DNA from 2 places in the Pseudoalteromonas sp. BSi20495 genome. Region 2 is predicted to be linked to the other one. Evidence: riboswitches for the same ligand, from Rfam matches in the RefSeq annotation. Region 2 holds a riboswitch; the other holds the start of a gene.
The links. A riboswitch is a leader RNA that binds a small molecule or an ion and turns the genes downstream of it on or off. The one in region 2 is predicted to bind lysine.
Positions count from the first base shown of each region.

Region 1: it holds a riboswitch for lysine, as region 2 does, so the genes downstream of both, lysC (lysine-sensitive aspartokinase 3) here and dapA (4-hydroxy-tetrahydrodipicolinate synthase) in region 2, are expected to answer to the same signal.

Region 1 is NZ_BADY01000030.1:1,203-10,532, reverse strand. Features, by position in the region: gene P20495_RS15665 (hypothetical protein) at 1-151, opposite strand, end outside; gene P20495_RS15670 (hypothetical protein) at 148-711, opposite strand; gene P20495_RS15675 (hypothetical protein) at 717-1,988, opposite strand; gene nhaD (sodium:proton antiporter NhaD) at 2,211-3,458, shown strand; lysine riboswitch at 3,560-3,732, shown strand; gene lysC (lysine-sensitive aspartokinase 3) at 3,808-5,211, shown strand; gene P20495_RS15690 (4'-phosphopantetheinyl transferase superfamily protein) at 5,284-6,042, opposite strand; gene P20495_RS15695 (sodium-dependent transporter) at 6,184-7,506, shown strand; gene P20495_RS15700 (2-hydroxyacid dehydrogenase) at 7,600-8,580, opposite strand; gene P20495_RS15705 (glutathione peroxidase) at 8,668-9,228, opposite strand.
Region 2 is NZ_BADY01000001.1:26,696-36,025, forward strand. Features, by position in the region: gene P20495_RS19785 (bifunctional GNAT family N-acetyltransferase/hotdog fold thioesterase) at 149-1,042, shown strand; gene P20495_RS19780 (phospholipase A) at 1,115-2,149, opposite strand; gene P20495_RS19775 (succinylglutamate desuccinylase/aspartoacylase family protein) at 2,528-3,649, opposite strand; gene P20495_RS19770 (PLP-dependent decarboxylase) at 3,655-4,860, opposite strand; gene P20495_RS19765 (2,3,4,5-tetrahydropyridine-2,6-dicarboxylate N-succinyltransferase) at 4,860-5,600, opposite strand; gene dapA (4-hydroxy-tetrahydrodipicolinate synthase) at 5,616-6,500, opposite strand; lysine riboswitch at 6,691-6,890, opposite strand; gene P20495_RS19755 (DNA-3-methyladenine glycosylase I) at 7,083-7,778, shown strand; gene P20495_RS19750 (YdiU family protein) at 7,790-9,199, shown strand.

The DNA of each region.
Region 1 (9,330 bases), on a different contig from region 2:
TAAGCGGGAACTGCAGGGCGTTAATAACCGAGCTTTTACCTGTGTTATTGGGCGCGCAAATAGAGCTGCTTTTATCAAGCGGGATCACACATTTTGCATAGCCTGCGGTGTTAAGTAGGGCGAGTTTACTTAGTCCGTATAGATTTTTCATTCCTCGTCCTCTGTAATGTAGGTTTCTTCGTTTACTTCCATTAATGCATCTATATAGCGATGAATTGGCGCTTGTAGCATAAAGCCGCCTTCTACTTCACGGGCTAAACCTAAGCGCACCATGCGCAGGTAAACGTCTTTGCGCAAATCAGAACCCGAAAATATCTCAAGCTGATCAAACAAATGTTTGTTAATTTGCACCAGCGTTTGCATAAGCTCTAAATCGTTTACGTCGTCAAACAATGCGCGCATTGGGTCTTTACCCGTATTGGCGTAGTGCTCAATTAAAATGTAAATGGTGAGTGCGATAGCGCGAGATATTTTGCCCATATTGGGTGTGCTTTCGTCGCTACCAAAGTAATAAAAGCCACGGCTGTCGCGTTTTAAATCGTGACCTAGGGCGGTAAATAGGGCGGTGTAGTCTTCTATGTGTTGGTCAAGTTCTTGCCACATTACGTTGTCTTGCTCGCAAATGTGATAACCCGCTACTAATTTTTTATTAATGGCTTGTAGATGAGTTAGCTCGTTTAAGTTTATGTGTGTTGTAGTGGTTTCTATCATAAGAGTTACTTATCTGCCTTTGTATCTAACTGAGGCTCTGAATTAAATGGATATAAAGAAAAGTACTGACCGGCAATGTTTACGCGGGCTTTTTCATCGCTTTGAATTATTTTAATATCGCTGTCGCTGACTAATTTTTGATACAAAAATAGCATTTCGTCGGCATCGAGATCTGGATAGCTTTCGTCTAAAAATTGCAGCAAGGGCTGCGGCTTTTTGCGTTTTTTATTAAAGCGCTTAGCAAAGCTGGTTTTAACATCGTTGTAGTCAGGAATATTAGGCGTTACAAATGCAGGCACATCTTGTTGATCGGGTAACTGGTATTCTTCGTGCTCAAATTCAACCAAGCTTGCCATGTAAGCCACAATATGGCGTTGCTGACCAAGCGAGTATCGCTGTGCATCGCTCACAAAATGTGGTTGCACAGCACTTAGCATATTGTCTACGCCATTTTTACGTACAAGCCCAAGTACTTTGGCTGCTTGGCGAGTAATTAAGTTATTACGGCGTAGCTCCTCACGTAGTGGCATAAGCATATCGGCACTTTTACGTAAGCTTTCTCGGCCCATTAAATGCATTTCGAGTATACGGGTACGTAATTGCTCCAGCATACGTTTATCGTTATACGCTTTACCTGATCGCTCAATGTGCAGTATTTGCTTACTTATTTGCTCTTCAATGAGGGTAAAACACGCATGGAATTCACCACGAATATCAACCATTTCAAGCATTGGCTCTATGTATTCGTCAAAGGCTTCTATTACCGCTTTATAACGCTTTTGCAGCGATTGCACCGCATTATTTGATTTGGCTTGTTCAACTATATTTAAAATAGCGTTTTCGTTGTGCGTATAGAGCTTCATTATTTTACGCACCCGATCATCCATAATACGGCTGTAGCGGCGTAAGTCGTCAAAGTCTTCTATTTCGCCAGCGTTATCTAGGCGATTACCTAAACGAGCTAGGTCCTCTACTAATACGCTAATTTCTTGCGCTAAACCTAAATGCTCTTCTTGCAGTAAAAAAGTAGCAAAATCGGCAATAGCACGATTTATTTCAAGCTGAGAGGATTTAGCCAGCGGAATTAAAATATCTTGGTTTAACAAACGATTTGTTTCTTTATAAATGCGTTCGTTTGACCACGTAGGCTGCTTTTGCTTAATCGCGTTTTGTACGTCTTTTAGGCTAAAGTCAGCCATTTTAAAACGTTTAAATAATAGCTCTAATACACCCCAATGTTCGGTTATGGTGTTTAGCAGCTTTTTAGCTGGGATCATAAGGGGTTACAACATCCTAGTATTTTATTATTGAGTACTTTTAGAAGACTCATTATTACGTATTTTTAATTAACCTTGTCTGTATATAGTATTCGTTTTTAAGACCATTTAATAATAGTTTTTGCATAGAGGCAGTGCTAAAATTCGCGCCGAAAATAGGCACATGAAATGGAATGTTATTTGTGTGTTCTTTAAAACTATATCAAAGGTTGTTTATCTACCATGGTTTCCTCGACTATTCTAACTCTGATAGCGATTGCATTTTTGCTCATCGTTATAGAAGATATAATCCATGTCAACAAAGCTAAAACTACATTATTTTTTGGTACGCTTTGCTGGATTCTTCTTTTTATCTACCCTCTTCACGGACAAAGCTCCGATTCAGTTCAACACCTCCTTAACGAAAATATTTTAGAAATTGCCTCATTATGGCTATTTTTAATGGCTGCAATGACCTTTGTCGCGTATTTAAATTCAAAGGGGTTTATAGAAAATATTGTTCATCGTGTTATGCCAAAAAGCATTAGCGAGAGAAAGTTAATGTTTTTGGTAGGTGGCTTTGCGTTTTTGTTTTCGTCGATTTCAGATAATGTAACGGCTACGCTTATCTCTTTAGCCGTTGTAATGTCGTTAAAACTTGAACCTAAAAAACTCATTAAATACGCCACGCTTATAGTGTTTGGGGTTAACTCAGGTGGGGTATCGCTAATAACCGGTGACGTAACCACACTGATGATATTTTTAGATGGCAAAGTAACCATAGGTCATTTATTACTACTTATAGCGCCAGCACTTGCAAGTGTTATGTTACTAGCCGCGTTGCTGTCTATAGGTATGAAAGGGCGTGTTGAGTTTGCTGGTGCGGGTAAAACCCGCATTGAAAAAACCGACATAACCATTGCCGTGATATTTTTATCTACCGTAGTGAGTACATTAACGCTGAGCGTAATTTACAGTGTACCGCCTTTACTCACTTTCTTGTTTGGCTTATCAGTGATGTTTTTAGTAGCGCAATTTTTAATGCGCAAAAAAGACATAAACAAAGACATAATCGACTTTGTTCGCGATATAGAATACGACACATTATTGTTTTTTGTAGGTGTACTTTTACTTGTAGGCGCACTTAAAGAAATTGGTATGTTGAGTAAATTTACCGACCTATACACGGTAATGGCACCCGAGTACGCAAACTACTTAATGGGCATATTATCAGCAGGGGTCGATAACGTACCGCTTACCGCTGCATTATTAAAAGCCGATATAGTAATGAGCCAACAACACTGGTTGTCGTTCACGTATGCAACGGGCGTGGGTGGTTCAATGCTTATTATTGGTTCGGCTGCGGGCATTATTGCCATGAGTAAAGTTAAAGCGCTTACCTTTATGAGCTACTTGCGTTTATCGCTGCATTTATTAATTTGCTATACGGTTGGATATGCGGGCTCGTATTACATGGGCAGTTTTATTTAACTCATAAATTATTAAATGCTTGACAGCTAGACGTCTAAACGATAACTTTCAAAGCCCCGCTACTTAGTGGGGTTTTGTTTTATTAGCCACTGGTTAATAAAGCATTCAGAAGAGGTGCGATACTTAGGTACTTAATGTTAGGCGACGAAAGCCGATGATCATTAAGGAGGGAAGTACTCGCCGAGGAAAATAATGATACGTCGTCATTGTTTTTCGGTTTATGGGGCTGAATCCTCAAAACTGTCACCAATATAGGTGGAGAGCTTCTGGCAGTGGACTTATCTTCAAGCATTCCTTTGCCAAGTTCTTCTTGTTTTATTGCGGTTTGGATACCGCGAAAGGAGACTAAATGACTACCCAATCAGTGCCACAAACAGTGCCTCAAACAGAGTTAAGCGCAAAATCAGATTACATCGTTGCCAAATTTGGCGGAACCAGTGTTGCAAATTTTGAAGCGATGAGTCGCTGTAGCGAAATTATTGTTGCAGATAAAAGCGTACGTATTGTTGCCGTGAGCGCCAGTGCCGGCGTAACTAATCACTTAGTTGCACTGTGTAAATCAAGCATTACTTCTAGTGAGCGCCAAGAACACATAAACGGCGTGCTTGCTATTCAACACACTATTTTAGATGAATTATCGCTAGATGCCGATTTAGCGGTTGGCTTTAACGAAACCTTAAAAGCATTTCAAACATTGGCTCAAGAGCCACTAACAACCGATCAGCAACACGACGAGCTACTTAGCTTTGGTGAGCGTTTATCGTCGTATTTGTTTGCTCAAGTGCTGCGTTTACAAGGTTTAAATGCCGATCGCTTTGATGTGCGCAAGGTACTTAAAACCGACAGCCAATTTGGTAAAGCAACGCCCAATGTTGCAGCCACAGCGCAAGCTGCTAAAGAGCATTTAATTCCGTTATTAGACGCTCAAGTAATTGTAACTCAGGGATTTATTGGCAGTGACGAATATGGTCAAACCACAACGCTAGGACGTGGTGGTTCTGACTACAGCGCTGCATTACTAGCTGAAGCAATTAACGCTAAAAGCGTGCATATTTGGACCGATGTAGTGGGCATTTTTAGCACCGACCCGCGTTTGTGCGCAAAAGCGACGCCTATTGCACGCTTAAGTTTTGACGAAGCCGCTGAAATGGCAACCTTTGGCGCAAAAGTATTGCACCCAGCAACTATTTTACCAGCAAGCCGTAGCCACATTAACGTGTTTGTTGGTTCGAGCCGAGAGCCAGAGCGTGGCGGTACGTGGATTGAGCGTGAAAAATCGCAGCAACCAGGTATACGCGCAGTGACGCAACGTAAAAACCAAATATTGCTTACGCTTAAAAGCCCAGAAATGCTACTAGCAAGCGGCTTTTTAGCACGCGTATTTACACTATTAAGTGAATACAATATATCGGTAGATTTGGTAACCACATCAGAAATCAGTGTAGCTATAACGCTTGATAATGCACAAAACGCCTCGCGCCCAGAGCTTGATCAAGAATGCCTAGATAAGCTTGCAGAGTTTTGCCATGTTTCGGTAGAAAACAACCTAACATTGGTGGCACTTATTGGCTCTGAGATTCAATTACGCCAACACGAAATGAACTTAATGAGTGTACTAAAAGACTTTAACATTCGATTAATTTGCCACGGTGCTAGTAAGCACAACCTGTGCTTTTTAGTAGAGCAAACAGAGTCAGATAACGTAGTACAGTCTATTCATAGCCGTTTATTAGAAAATGATTTTGCTGCATAAGTAATCGTTATTCAGGATAATCACCTAGTAAAGTTACCTAGTAAAATTAACTAGTAAAGTTACTTAATAAAGTTACTTAACAAAATCAGTCAATAAAAAGCATCGCCAGTCGGTGCTTTTTTTATGCACCACACTCACATCAAAACAAACATTGCGGTCACTGCTATCAGCTACAGTAATGCTATTACTGCAAGCACTCAGCTTTGCACTATGTAATTCGTCAAACACATTGGGGCTAAGTAATTTTGCAATAGGGCGGCTGGTGGCTTTAGCAAGTGACTCTTTTAATGTCCAAATTCTAAAAAACGTATCTGCTTGGGCTTGGGTATTAGTAGGCTCGGTGATAAGTGTAATTTCATCATTATGATAAAAATGCTTAGCAAGCTTTTCAAACGGACGTTTTAGGCTTACTTTTTCAATATCAAAACCAAACTCACTTTTATCAAGATTTAGCGCGACCACAACTAAACCATGCGAGTGCGAAATACAGGTATTAATAACATCACCACTCACATGTATTTGCAGCTTTGAGCTTGCCTCGTCAAATTCGGTACTCATTTTATTAAGGGGTAAGTGCGTATGTTGCGGCTGCGTTACTTTAATAAGGTGTTTTAACAATAACCGCGTAGCTAAATACTCTTGCTTAGCTTGTGGGCTTTTGCGGCGGTTTATAATGGTTAACTCAAATGGGCTTAAGCAGTCGGGAAAATTAAAGTCACTAAGCTCAAGTGTTTTAGCATTAAATAATAAAATGCTGTTACTCGCTAAAGACAAGTTTGCCAATTGAGTTGAAGTAATACTCAAGGCATTTTTAAAATAGTGTTCAGTCATAAAAGCCCTAAAGCAAAAGAAGTCGCTGATATTGTGAGCGGTTAGCGCCACTAACAAAGGCTGGGTACAATTTTATTACTCAGCTGGCATGAAATATGGTTTAATTCACAATAATCAAAATAATAACAGATTTGTAGATGTATGGCACAAGTGCGTGATGGGTTTCAAAGCCGACTTGGTTTTGTTTTAGCCGCTGCTGGCGCAGCAGTGGGTTTAGGTAATATTTGGGGTTTTCCTACGCAAGCGGCCAACCATGGCGGCGGTGCATTTTTACTGGTTTACTTTATTGTTATATTTTTACTTGCGCTTCCTGCGCTGTATACCGAACTTTATTTAGGTCACAAAGCACAAGCTAATCCTGTAAAAGCATTGGGCGATGCATGGCAAAACACTAACCGTAAGGTTGGTGCTGCGGCAGGTTATATAGGCCTTGCGGGCGCAGTTGTTATGCTAAGTTTTTACTCAATAGTAGCTGGGTGGATGCTCTCATACGCTATTGAACCCATAACAACCTTTTTAGGTTTCACAGGCGCAAGCGAGTTTTTACATAGTGACTCAGTGCTGCGTAATTTTGTATTTACGCCGCTTATGCTTATTTTAACAGCCAGTATTATTTTAAAAGGGGTTAAATCGGGAATCGAAACTTGGTCGCGCCGTTTAATGCCACTGTTACTTGTGCTGCTAGTTGGTTTAATTGCCTACATTGCAACACTCGATGGCGCAAGCGAAGGCTTTGCCGCGTATTTAATTCCTGATTTTAGCCAAATACTCGACCCTAATTTAATTATTGCCGCAATGGGGCAAGCGTTCTTTTCGCTCTCGTTAGGTGTGGGTTGTATGATGATTTACGGCTCGTATTTACAACCAGATGCTAATTTACCAAAGCTCACCGCAGGTGTTGCTTTACTCGATACCAGTGTCGCGTTTTTAGCGGGCTTGCTTATTATTCCTGCTATTTATGTGGCGCAACACAACGGTGTTGAAGTATTTAGTGGTGGTAAATTGATTGGCGAAGGGCAACTTATTTTTGCTATTTTACCTGAGCTATTTAGCACCATGGGCGAAATTGGCTTATTAGTTGGTTTATTGTTTTTTGTATTAATGTCTATCGCATCGGTTACGTCAACTATATCGACCACTGAAATTCCGGTAGCGTTTTTAGTCGAAAATCACAACGTTAGTCGCACCAAAGCAACGTGGGCAGTGAGCGCCGTTGTACTTGTGTGTGCAAGCGCCATTATATTAAATTTTGATTGGTTATTTGGCTTAGTCATTATGCTATTTACTCAATACCAATTACCGCTTATGGGTTTATTTTACTTTATTACAGTAGGGTGGATGTGGCAGCGTGGTAATAAATTACACCAAGCAACAACAGGCGTACATTACTGGTTTGCTCAGTATATTCGTTTTGTTTGTCCAATATTAATGACCTTGGTATTTGCAAACGTTGCGTTTGGCTAAGCTCTATTTAAAGTAAATTTTTAAACAAAAAAGCGAATAGGGCTCAGCTTATTCGCTTTTTTTGTGCCTAAAATTTAGGTATAGCCAAAGTCTTTATAAAACCTCATTAGTTAGAGGTTTACCTTCATTTATTTCAAGTGCATTTTGTATTGTTATATTAGCAATCTCTGTAAGTGCTTCTTGGGTAAAAAAGCCCTGATGCCCCGTTACTAAAACATTTTTAAAGCTCACTAAGCGCGAAAATATATCGTCTTGATTTATTTCGTCGCTGTGGTTTTTAAAAAATAGCTCCGACTCTTGCTCGTAAACGTCGAGCCCTAAATACCCTAATTTTTTAGTTTTAAGTGCATTAATGCACGCTTTGCTGTTAAGCAGTGCCCCGCGAGAGGTGTTAATAAGCATAACGCCGGTTTTCACTTTACTAAATGCCTCATCATCTATTAAATGATGAGTTTGTTCCGTTAATGGGCAATGCAAAGAAATTACATCGCTTTGGCTAAGTAAGGTGTCTATATCGGTAATTGTATAATTGCCAGGTTGTGCGTATGGGTCGCACACTAATACTTTAGCGCCAAAGCCATTTAAAATGTTGCACAGCGCAAGGCCAATTTTACCGCAACCTACAATACCCACGGTTTTATTGTGCAAGTTAAAGCCTAGTAATCCGTTTAAATCAAAATTGTCTTCGCGTACGCGGTTATACGCTTTATGAGTTTTACGGCTAAGCGTTAGCATAAGTGCAATACAATGCTCGGCTACGGCCTCAGGGCTGTAAGCTGGGACGCGTAATACCTTTAAGTTATGTGCTTTTGCTGCAGGTAAATCAACGTTATTAAATCCTGCACAACGTAGCAAAATAGTATTTATGCCTTGGCTTGCCAGTTGTTCAATAACCGTGGCGTTTACGGTGTCGTTTACAAATACACATATGGCATCAAACCCGTTTGCTAAAATAGCCGTTTGTTCGCTTAGAGCTTGCTCAAAATACGTTATTTTTATATCACGATTATCGCGTGTACTTTGTTCAAAAAAAGGCAGTTCGTACTTTTGAGTACTAAAAAAAGCAATGTTCATGGTAATAGCTCCGACGCTTAAGGAAAAATAATAGTAACATTAAACTACTTTACAAAAACGTGCTTAATTAGTTCTCCTGCTACTAATTTAAGCTTTAAGCGAAGTAAATATAGGTGTTTTAGGCGATATTCTTTTATCACTTTTTGCTGTGTTTACCTTTGCTGCTTGCAGTAGGTTGCTTTCTATTACTTGTTTAAGTGTTTCGGGCTTAGTGCGCGGTGCATAGCGAGCAACCTGCTGACCTTGCGAGTTAATTAAAAACTTAGTGAAGTTCCACTTAATAGCACGGTTTTGTGAAATACCCCGAGTATGTGATTTCAAATAATTAAACAACGGGTGAGTTTCTGGCCCATTTACCATTACTTTACCAAATATCTCAAACGAGATATTAAATTGATCTTGGTAAAAGTCTTTAATGGCTAAATTATCAAGCGGCTCATTTTGACCAAACTGATTACACGGAAATGCCAATATTGTAAATCCGCTACTTTTATATTCTTGATATAGTTTTTCAAGCGCACTTAATTGCACCGAAAAATTACACTTACTCGCTGTATTAACAATCAGTATGGTTTTTCCCTGTAGCTTACTAAGAGGAAAGCTTTCGCTGTTGTAAAGTGGTGCATTAAATTGATAAATACTATCCATAGGTTACCTACTTACATTTCCGATTAAGGAAATTTTATAAAGATTTTCATTCGCTTTTTTATCAGCCGGTTGACATAATCTAAGCCTAGTTTCTAAGTTATC
Region 2 (9,330 bases):
TTTTAAAGATGGAGTATGGTATTTACAATAAAAATACCAAGCGATTTAATTATTTGAGCTTTCTAGCTTGTAGATAATCAATATGATTAGTATAGCGCCGTAGCCTTTTTGATTTTTATTTACGGCTTATATAACAACAGGAGTATGTATGTTTCAGGTAAGCACCCCACAAAGTAGCGAAGATTGGCAAGCGTATTACCAATTGCGCTGGCAGGTATTACGCGCACCTTGGGGCGAGCCGCGTGGCTCTGAGCAAGACGATATGGAGCAAGATTCTGAGCATCGCTTTATAAAAAATAAAGAAGGTGAAGTGCTAGGCGTAGCACGTTTGCACTTTAACAGTCATGAGCAAGCACAAGTGCGCTACATGGCCGTTGCAGAGGGGAACCGTAATCAGCATATTGGTAGTCGTTTGCTTCATGAGCTTGAAAAAATAGCATGGACACAAAATGCCGATGAATTGGTTTTGTTTGCACGCGAACGTGCGCTTGAGTTTTATAAACGCCACGGTTACGAATTAAAAGAAAAAGCGCACTTAGCGTATGGCGATGTACAACACTTTAAAATGGTAAAGCAAAAACCGTGTGAGCCAGGCTGGTTCCGTCATCCTAATTGGACGCAAGTGCTACAAAATACGTGGCGTGAGTCTATTCCAATTAGTGATGCGATGGGTATTAAGGTAGAAAGCTACACCGATTGGCAATTTACAACCAGCGCCGACCTAGACGCTAACTTAAACCTACATAACACCATGTTTGCAGGTTCTATTTATAGCTTGGCCACGCTAACAGGTTGGGGTGCTACGTACTTAGCACTCAAAGAAGCTGGGCTTGAAGGTAATATTGTATTAGCCGATGCTAACATTAAGTATTTAAAACCACTTAATACCGATCCACGTGGCTGTGTAGATTTGCAAGCCTGCAAAGGTAAGTTGAGCGATTTAGAAACCGAAGGTAAAGCAAGCTATGTTGTGCCTGTTACTATTTATGATGGTGATAATATAGTTGCGGAGTTTGAAGGGCAGTTTGTAGTAAAAAAATAACTGTTTAGTTGTTCAAAACACTAAAAAGCCAAGCAATGCTTGGCTTTTTAATGCGTAAAACTTAGGGAAGTATTACAGCAGATCGGTTAATAATATACCTACACCAATACGTTCTATATCGGCATTATAGTCAATTAAGCTTTCGCCATAACCATTGAAGTATTGTGCATAACCACGAACTCGGCCCCATAATGGAAATGACCAGTCAAGCTGAATAGCACCACGATTGTCTGAATTTAAGTTATTACGCGACATAAAGCTAAATTCATGATCGTTAAGACGGTATGCACCGCTAAATTCAAAATAGCCCATGTATTTGTATATGTCTGGATTATCGTCGCCTTTAGCTTCTAAAACGTTGTCTTTTTCGTCCTCGGCTATGCGATACCAAGGTTTAAAACTAAAAACAAACCCTTCATTTTCCCAAATGAAATCAGCGTAAATACGGTTCCATGAGCGTGAGTTGGGCTGGCTACGACCATTTGATTGATGTGAAATACCTAAAACAATTGCCATTTCATCGCCCCAAAGTACATTTTCTGGGTCGAGGTAGTTTATCCAAAAAACTTCAGGTTCGTAGTTCGTTTCACGAAATGGTGAGGAGATTTCTGAATTATATATTTGCCAATATGATTGCAGCGTAAAACCAAAAAATAATGCTTGGTCTTCATCTGAAAAATCATCGTACAAAGGTACTTTAATAGAAAGCTGGTACTTTGCCTCTAAGTTATCGAGTGGTTCGCCATCTTCTTCATCCGTTAATTCATCAAAGCCATCAAAAGGACGACTGTTAGGATGTGAGACGTACGAAAGAGGTAAAATATAATTACGTTTATGTGGCGTAATAACATTACGATTTTTTTTACCCACTTCTTCACGTGCTTGGCGTTTATCAAGCGCGGTAAGTTGTTTGTTTTCTTCAAGAGCTGAACATTTTTTACGAAGATCGTCTAGAGTTTGTTTACCGTCTCCACCAATAACTTCGTTTAAAATACACTGTTTTACAAGGTTTATTTCGTTGTCTTGCTCGTTTGTAGCAACCTCTTCTTGTGCTAAGGTAGCTGTACTTATTAAGGCAGAAAGTGTTATCCAGTGGCGCCAGCTCATTGTAGTTCCTTTGTGAGTTTAAGTTATTGTATGCGTTAATTTAATTATAACGTCTTTTTACATATGTAACGGTGAACTTTTACTGAATTTTTTCTTATACTTCGTATTATACGTATTTGAGATAAACACAGATCAAAAGAAAAGCGGCCTGGGCCGCTTTCTAATGCAAATTAACTACTTTAGTTAATTTATACCAATTTTATTAAAAACATGATCATTCTAGCGTATTAAATAACTCACTAACTACGTTAAAAATTATTTATATAGAACAACTCTGTATCATAATTTTAGCCTTGTTATTAAGCTATTTTCTTATCGCTATAATAGATCACTAATTTAATGCAATTGGTATTACTCTCACGCAATGAGAAGTGGGAGCTAAAGCTCGAATACGTTAGTAAAAAATTTATAAAGTTCTGTACCTTGGTTAACGCTTGCCGATGCAAAGTGCAGAATCGCGATTGCATCGCAATCAAGAGTGAGTGTTTGTAGTGGCTGCTCGTTTAAGTAGCGCTCCATGCGTAAAATATTAGCAATAGGCTCACCGGCTTTAATGTGCCCACCAAGAGGTGCTATGTATTCAACCATACCGCCAATAGGGGCGTAATAAGCAAAGTAGTCGTCTAAATTACAAGCATAACGAGTTATATCGGCTGGAGTATGCATTGCATTTTGTAATACGCCTTTGTGGTTTAAGTAACTCAAAATACTGTTTGCATCGTTTAGTGCTTCTTTTAAGTCTATTTTTTCTTGGCTGCCTAGCTCTACAGTAAATGCTTCTACAGGTATTGATAATTCACGATCTTGCTCGCTAAGTGCATCACTTAAATGCCACCACGGGCAAAAGTTAGCTTCATCCATAGCGCCGTCAAAATCACTAGGAATAAGCAATACATGTTCAATATTAAAGTAACGTGCGCTGTCGGTTGCATAGGTTGGGCAGTACAAATGTTTGCTTGAAATAGGACCTGTGTGTAAATCGAGTACTATATCAGCCTGATGAGCGAGCTTTTGTAAGTTAAGCGCAATGCGTTTACCTGTATTAAGTAAATAAGCAGGGCCGTTGAGTTTGCTGTCTACTTCGTCAATAAGCGCCTGTTTGAAGTTGCTTTTTAATGTAGCGTCGTCATACTGAGTATGATTTTGTACAAACTGTGCCACTAAATTTTTATTGTAGTGATACATACGATTCCAATTAGTACCCGTAATCGGATCGAACCTGCCAAGGGTAAACTCGCCAGATTTTTGATTACAACCAATCGGATTTGCATAAGGTACAAGGGTAATATCGCCATTAAGATTAAGGTGTTTTAATTGCTCAAGCAGCTGAAAAATAACTGCGTTACCTTGCACTTCAGCGCCATGCATATTGGCCTGAATGTAAACACTAGGCCCTGTACCATCGCCTTTTAAACGATACACAGGAATTGTAAGCGGTAAGCCGTTTGCAACTTCCCCTACTACAATGTTCTCTTGGCTGATGTGTGTTGTATTACTCATGCTTATTACCTTAAATAGTGGCTGGCATTTTCGGCTTGGCGAACGCAGGTAAGTGTACCGTTTTGCAATGTGTACTCAGCAGCTAGCTCATGGCATAAAAAATACGGCATACTTTCGGTAAAGCCGTAAGCACCGCATTGGCTAAATACTAGCCAGTCGTGCTCATTTAAATCGCTTGGCAGGTTATGTTCACCTAAGCAATCAAGCGCTGTACAAAGCGGGCCGTATAAAGTGACTGCTTGAGTTTTAGCACTGGATTCACGCAGTAACGCAGCAGGAAAGTCTTGGCTGGTAACAGCAGGGCGTAATAAGTGATTTATGCCGCCGCTTAAAATTACTTGCTGTTGATTATAGTTTTGTTTGCGCTCTATTACTGGGTTTGCGTAATGACCACATTCGCCCACGGCATAACGACCAAGTTCCATCCATAATTCATCTACACCCGCATCATTTTTAATTTTAGCGAGCGCAGCTATTAAGTCATCCCAATCAAGTGTTGTTTCATTTTGTGTGTAGGGAATACCTAAACCACCACCTAAATCGAGAATTTTAAGGCTGATATTTAAATCGCTGGCAAGTTGGCTAAGTGGTGCAATCATTTGTGACCACAATTCGCTTAGCTTTTGTGTGCTAAGCATGTTGCCCCACTGAAAAATATGTAAGCCGTCAAATTTAAGTGCAGGGTAGTCGGCTACATTAAGTGCTTGCCACTCATCACAACCCAAACCAAATGGTGTGAGGCTGTCGCCGCCCAGTGGGTTTTTTTCACCTTCAGGCCAACGTAATTGTACACGCAGTAATACTTGTAACTGTGTATTTTGCAATTGTGCTTGTTGGTTTAACCAACGTACTTGATTGAGGCTTTCTGCTACGAATATACGCACACCGCGCTCAATAAAGTGTTTAATTTGTTTAGGGCTTTTTGCTGGCCCTGTGTTGAGCACGCGCTGCGAGCTAATACCTTGTGCGAGTACTTGCTCAAGCTCACCTTTACTTGCTACGTCAAAATTAAAGCCAGCGCTGTCTAAGCTTTGAATTATTTTAGACAGTGGATTTGCTTTTACCGCGTACCACAGTTTTACATCGGTTTGCGCAACTAAACGCGCAAGATGCGTGTTTAGTTGATCTAGGTCGTAAACAAAAAAAGGTGTATCAAGTTGTTGTGTAATAGTATTTACAGCGGTTTTGATAGGCGTGCTCAAAAAGCTCATTATCGTAAAACCTCTTCAAGCAATAACGATGCATCGCTTTTCTCGTCGCGGTATTTAACTATTAACGCACACGACATGCTTAGGCCTTGTTCGCGTGCCCATTCGTTTGACGCAGGGCGAGAGCCCGGTATTACAATGGCATATTCTGGGATTGGCTCGCCTTTATCAAGTTGGCGCTCGTTTACGCAATCGTATACTGGAATAGTTGCTGATAAACGCACGCCAGGGGCAAGTACTGCGCCTTTTTTAATGACTACGCCTTCAACAATAATGCAGCCCGCACCAATAAAGGCGTCGTCTTCAACCACTACTGGGCTTGCACCAATTGGCTCAAGTACACCACCAAGCTGAACTGCAGCACTTAAATGTACGTTTTTACCTACTTGTGCACACGAGCCAACTAATGCGTGGCTATCTACCATTGTGCCTTCGTCGATATATGCACCAATGTTTACATACGCTGGTGGCATAATAATCGTGCCTTTAGCCACATAAGCACCACGGCGAACACTTGAGCCACCCGGCACCATTCGCACGCCATCTTCAGTACTAAACTCTTGCGGAGCTAAGTTATGTTTATCAACAAAACCACCTGCAAACTCAGTATTAGTGCCATTTTTAAAGGCTTCTAAAATACCTTTTTTTACTTCTATGTTAGCTTGCCATTGGCCGCTTTCGTTTTGTGATGCTGCGCGTACAGCGCCCGATTCTAAATTATTTAATAGTTCTAACCAGCTCATTATAAAAACCTGTATTTAATGCCAAGATAAAATGGTGTTGTTTGCAGTTGTGATGCAATCGGTTTGAGTTAACTCAAGGTGTGTTAAAGGTGGACGAAGTTGCGGGCTGCTTAAGCGACCTTGCAAATGCATCAGTACCTTTACGGGAATAGGGTTTGCGACAGCAAATAGGCTATTAATAGCGCTTGACCACTGGGCAAATAAATTAGGGTGTTGACCACTTAAACAGCGTTTAACAAACTCGTGAGTTTGTGCGGGCCATGCATTTGCAGCTACCGACACTAATCCTTTTGCACCTGCTTGTGCAAAGTAAGGCATCAGCGCATCGTCGCCACTAAAAATAGCTAAATTAGGGGCTGCTTGGCGGTAAGACTCAAACTGAGCAATACTGCCGCTCGCTTCTTTTAACGCCCATAAATTTTTATTGTTTTGTAAGTTTTGAATTGTTGCCGCTGGGATGCTAACAGCACTTCGTCCCGGTACGTTATAAAGCATACACGGGTGAGCGCTTGCATTAAGTAGGCTTTCAAACCAATGAGTTTGACCTATAGCGCCGGGCTTTGCATAAAGCGGTGAACCAAGTAAAAAGCTATGAATTGGCAATGTATTACAGTAGTTAACCCACTCAATTTGTTGCTTTAAGTTACTACCGCCCACAGCAACCATGAGTGGTACTGCTGGTTTTAGCTGGCAAACGTGTTCAACAATGGCTTGTTGCTCTTTTAGCGTGAGTGCTAAACCTTCGCCCGTACTGCCAAGTAGTAAAATACCGTTATGTGCCGCTTCTTGCTCGCTAACCAGTTTAGTTAACGTGTTGTAGTCAACATCGCCGTGTTGATCAAATGGCGTTACGAGCGCGGTCCACAATGAGTAGTCGTTTAAATTGAAGTTGTTGATCATCTCTCACGAACTTATAATTTGTACCAACTTTATTAAAAACGTGATCATTTTAGCGATAACTAATTTAATGCAATTGGTATTATTCGAAGAGTTAAAAAGCTTTATGGAAGGAGCCGCATTAACGTCGTTCGAACTAATAATTCGAAGAGCGAATGGGCTTAAAATAATAGGGCGCACGGCCTTAATATTTAAGACCAGAAGCTCTCCACCAAACTAATAAGCTGCTTTTATAAGCAGCTATTGGTGACAGTCGCTAGGGTTCAACCTAGTCGCCCGAAATAAACACCTCGCAAAAGTGGTTACTTCTCGGCGTTAATTCCCCTCACGTATGCTCACTGGAGTTTGCGCTCCTAACATACGCTACCTGAATAACGCACCTCTTCTAGCCCTTTACACCTGTTTGTAGAGTAAAAACTTACAAACCTGTGCAATTTAAATAGGGTAATTACGGCGATTAAAGCATTTTAGCCGTCTAGGTGTCAAGCGACTAAATGCATATTCATTCATCCATAATGGGAGTGGTTACGTATTGGGTGCTTTTCTCGTACACTAGCAATATAAGTAGTGAGGTATTTAATTAGTATGGAAAAATTTAGCGATATTTATAAGCGAGCGGTAGAGCGAAAAGGCTCCGAAAAAATGCTTAAGTTATTACTTGCAAAACCGCTATCTAAAAAACAACTAAGCACGTTAAGTGACGACGATTGGCTTGAGGAATTTACTCGAAAAGTATTTCAAAGCGGCTTTTATTGGTCAGTCATTAATAATAAGTGGCCAGGCTTTAGAGAGGTTTTTTGGGATTTTAGCGTTGATAAGTTATTAATGATGCCACCTGATATGCTGGAACAAAAAGCAACGGATGAGCGAATTGTTCGTAACTATAAAAAAGTAAAAACAATTACCGAAAATGCTTACATGATCCACGAAATAGCAGGGGAACATGGCAGTTTTAGTCAGTTTATCGCTAATTGGCCAGCAGACGATATTATTGGTTTATGGGCGTATTTAAAAAAACATGGTGCGCGTTTAGGCGGAAATACAGGACCTTATGCGCTACGAGCACTTGGTAAAGATACCTTTTTACTATCACGCGATGTAGAGAGTTACTTACGCGCCCATAAAATTATAGATGGCGGCTTACAAACTAAAAAGTCACTAAATGCAACCCAAGCCTTTTTTAATGAAATGCAAAAGCAAAGCGGCTTAAGTATGCAAGAGTTAAGTTTAATTGTTGCTTATGGCGTTGGTGACAACCGTGTTGGTATAAGTCAGCAATAATAGGAATTACCATGAAATTAGTGCCAAGATACACAGACATTACGGAAAACTTTGCGATAGAAGATTTCCCTGCAAGTGTTGCCTCTCCTCAGTTATTGCTGTGGAACGAGAGCTTAGCAAAAGAGTTTAATATTAACGTTGCAGCTGATTTGCGTGCTAGCACTTTTAGCGGTAACGAGAAACAAGCGATTCCTGCGGTAGCACTTGGTTACTCTGGGCACCAATTTGGACATTTTTCACCACGTTTAGGCGATGGGCGAGCGCATTTACTGGGCGCTATTAATGATGAAAAAAACCAGTTGTGGGATATTCAATTAAAAGGCTCTGGTGCTACTCCTTACTCAAGAGGAGGGGATGGGCGTTGTGCACTTGGTCCTGCTATTCGTGAATACGTAATGAGCGAGGCAATGCATGCGCTGGGAGTTAAAACCACACGCTGCTTAGCGGTTGTTGGCAGTGGCGAAACGGTTTACCGTAATCCGCCACAAGCAGGGGCTATCGTTACTCGCGTAGCAACGAGCCATATTCGTGTTGGTTCATTTCAATATTTAGCGACGCAAGGCGATGTTGAAGGGCTTAAAAATTTAGCCGATTTAGCTATAGAGCGACACTACCCAGAAATAACTGATACAGGTTCGCAGCGCTATTTAGCCTTTTTAGGCGCAGTGATTAAAAACCAAGTTAAGCTAATTGTGAGCTGGATGCGTGTTGGTTTTATTCACGGAGTAATGAATACAGATAATACGCTAGTAAGCGGAGAAACCATTGATTACGGCCCATGTGCCATGATGAACAGTTTTGATTTTGATACTGTATTTAGTTCTATTGATAAACAAGGCCGCTATGCATTTGGTAACCAGCCGAATATGGCTAACTGGAACTGTGCCCGTTTAGCTGAAAGTCTGATACCACTAATTCATGACGATGATGAGCAAGCTGTTTCGCTAATGACGCCACATATAAATAGCTTTGCTGAACAGTTTAATACTGAATTTACGGTTATGTGGGCAAAAAAGTTGGGCTTAGTCGGTATTGATGAAAACGATACAAAATTAGTTGCAGAATTGTTAACATTATTAAAAGTTCATGAACTCGATTACACCAATACCTTTGATGCATTAACTGAGTCGTTAAAACAGGAAGCGCTTATTCCTGAAGCATTAGCGCAATGGGCATGTAAATGGCAAAGCCGGGTTGATGGAAATAGTTATACAGTAATGCGAAAAGCGAACCCTCGAGTAATACCACGCAATCACATCATTGAATCAATTATTACTGACTACAGCGAAATGGGGTCAAGTGCGCTATTAAGTGATTTTTTAAAAGTACTGAGCAATCCTTATAATGAAGTGAATAAGCTTGTCGATTTTCAGACGCCTCCTAAAAGTGATCAGGGGTATCGTACTTTTTGCGGTACTTAACTATTAATTTTAGATGTAAGTTTATGATTATAAATATTCATTTTTCATTTTTAGAAGTGTTCATTGATTGAGCAAAATAAATTCTAGTGTTATCATCCATTTTATAAGGATAAGTAAGTTTTGCTGTGTAT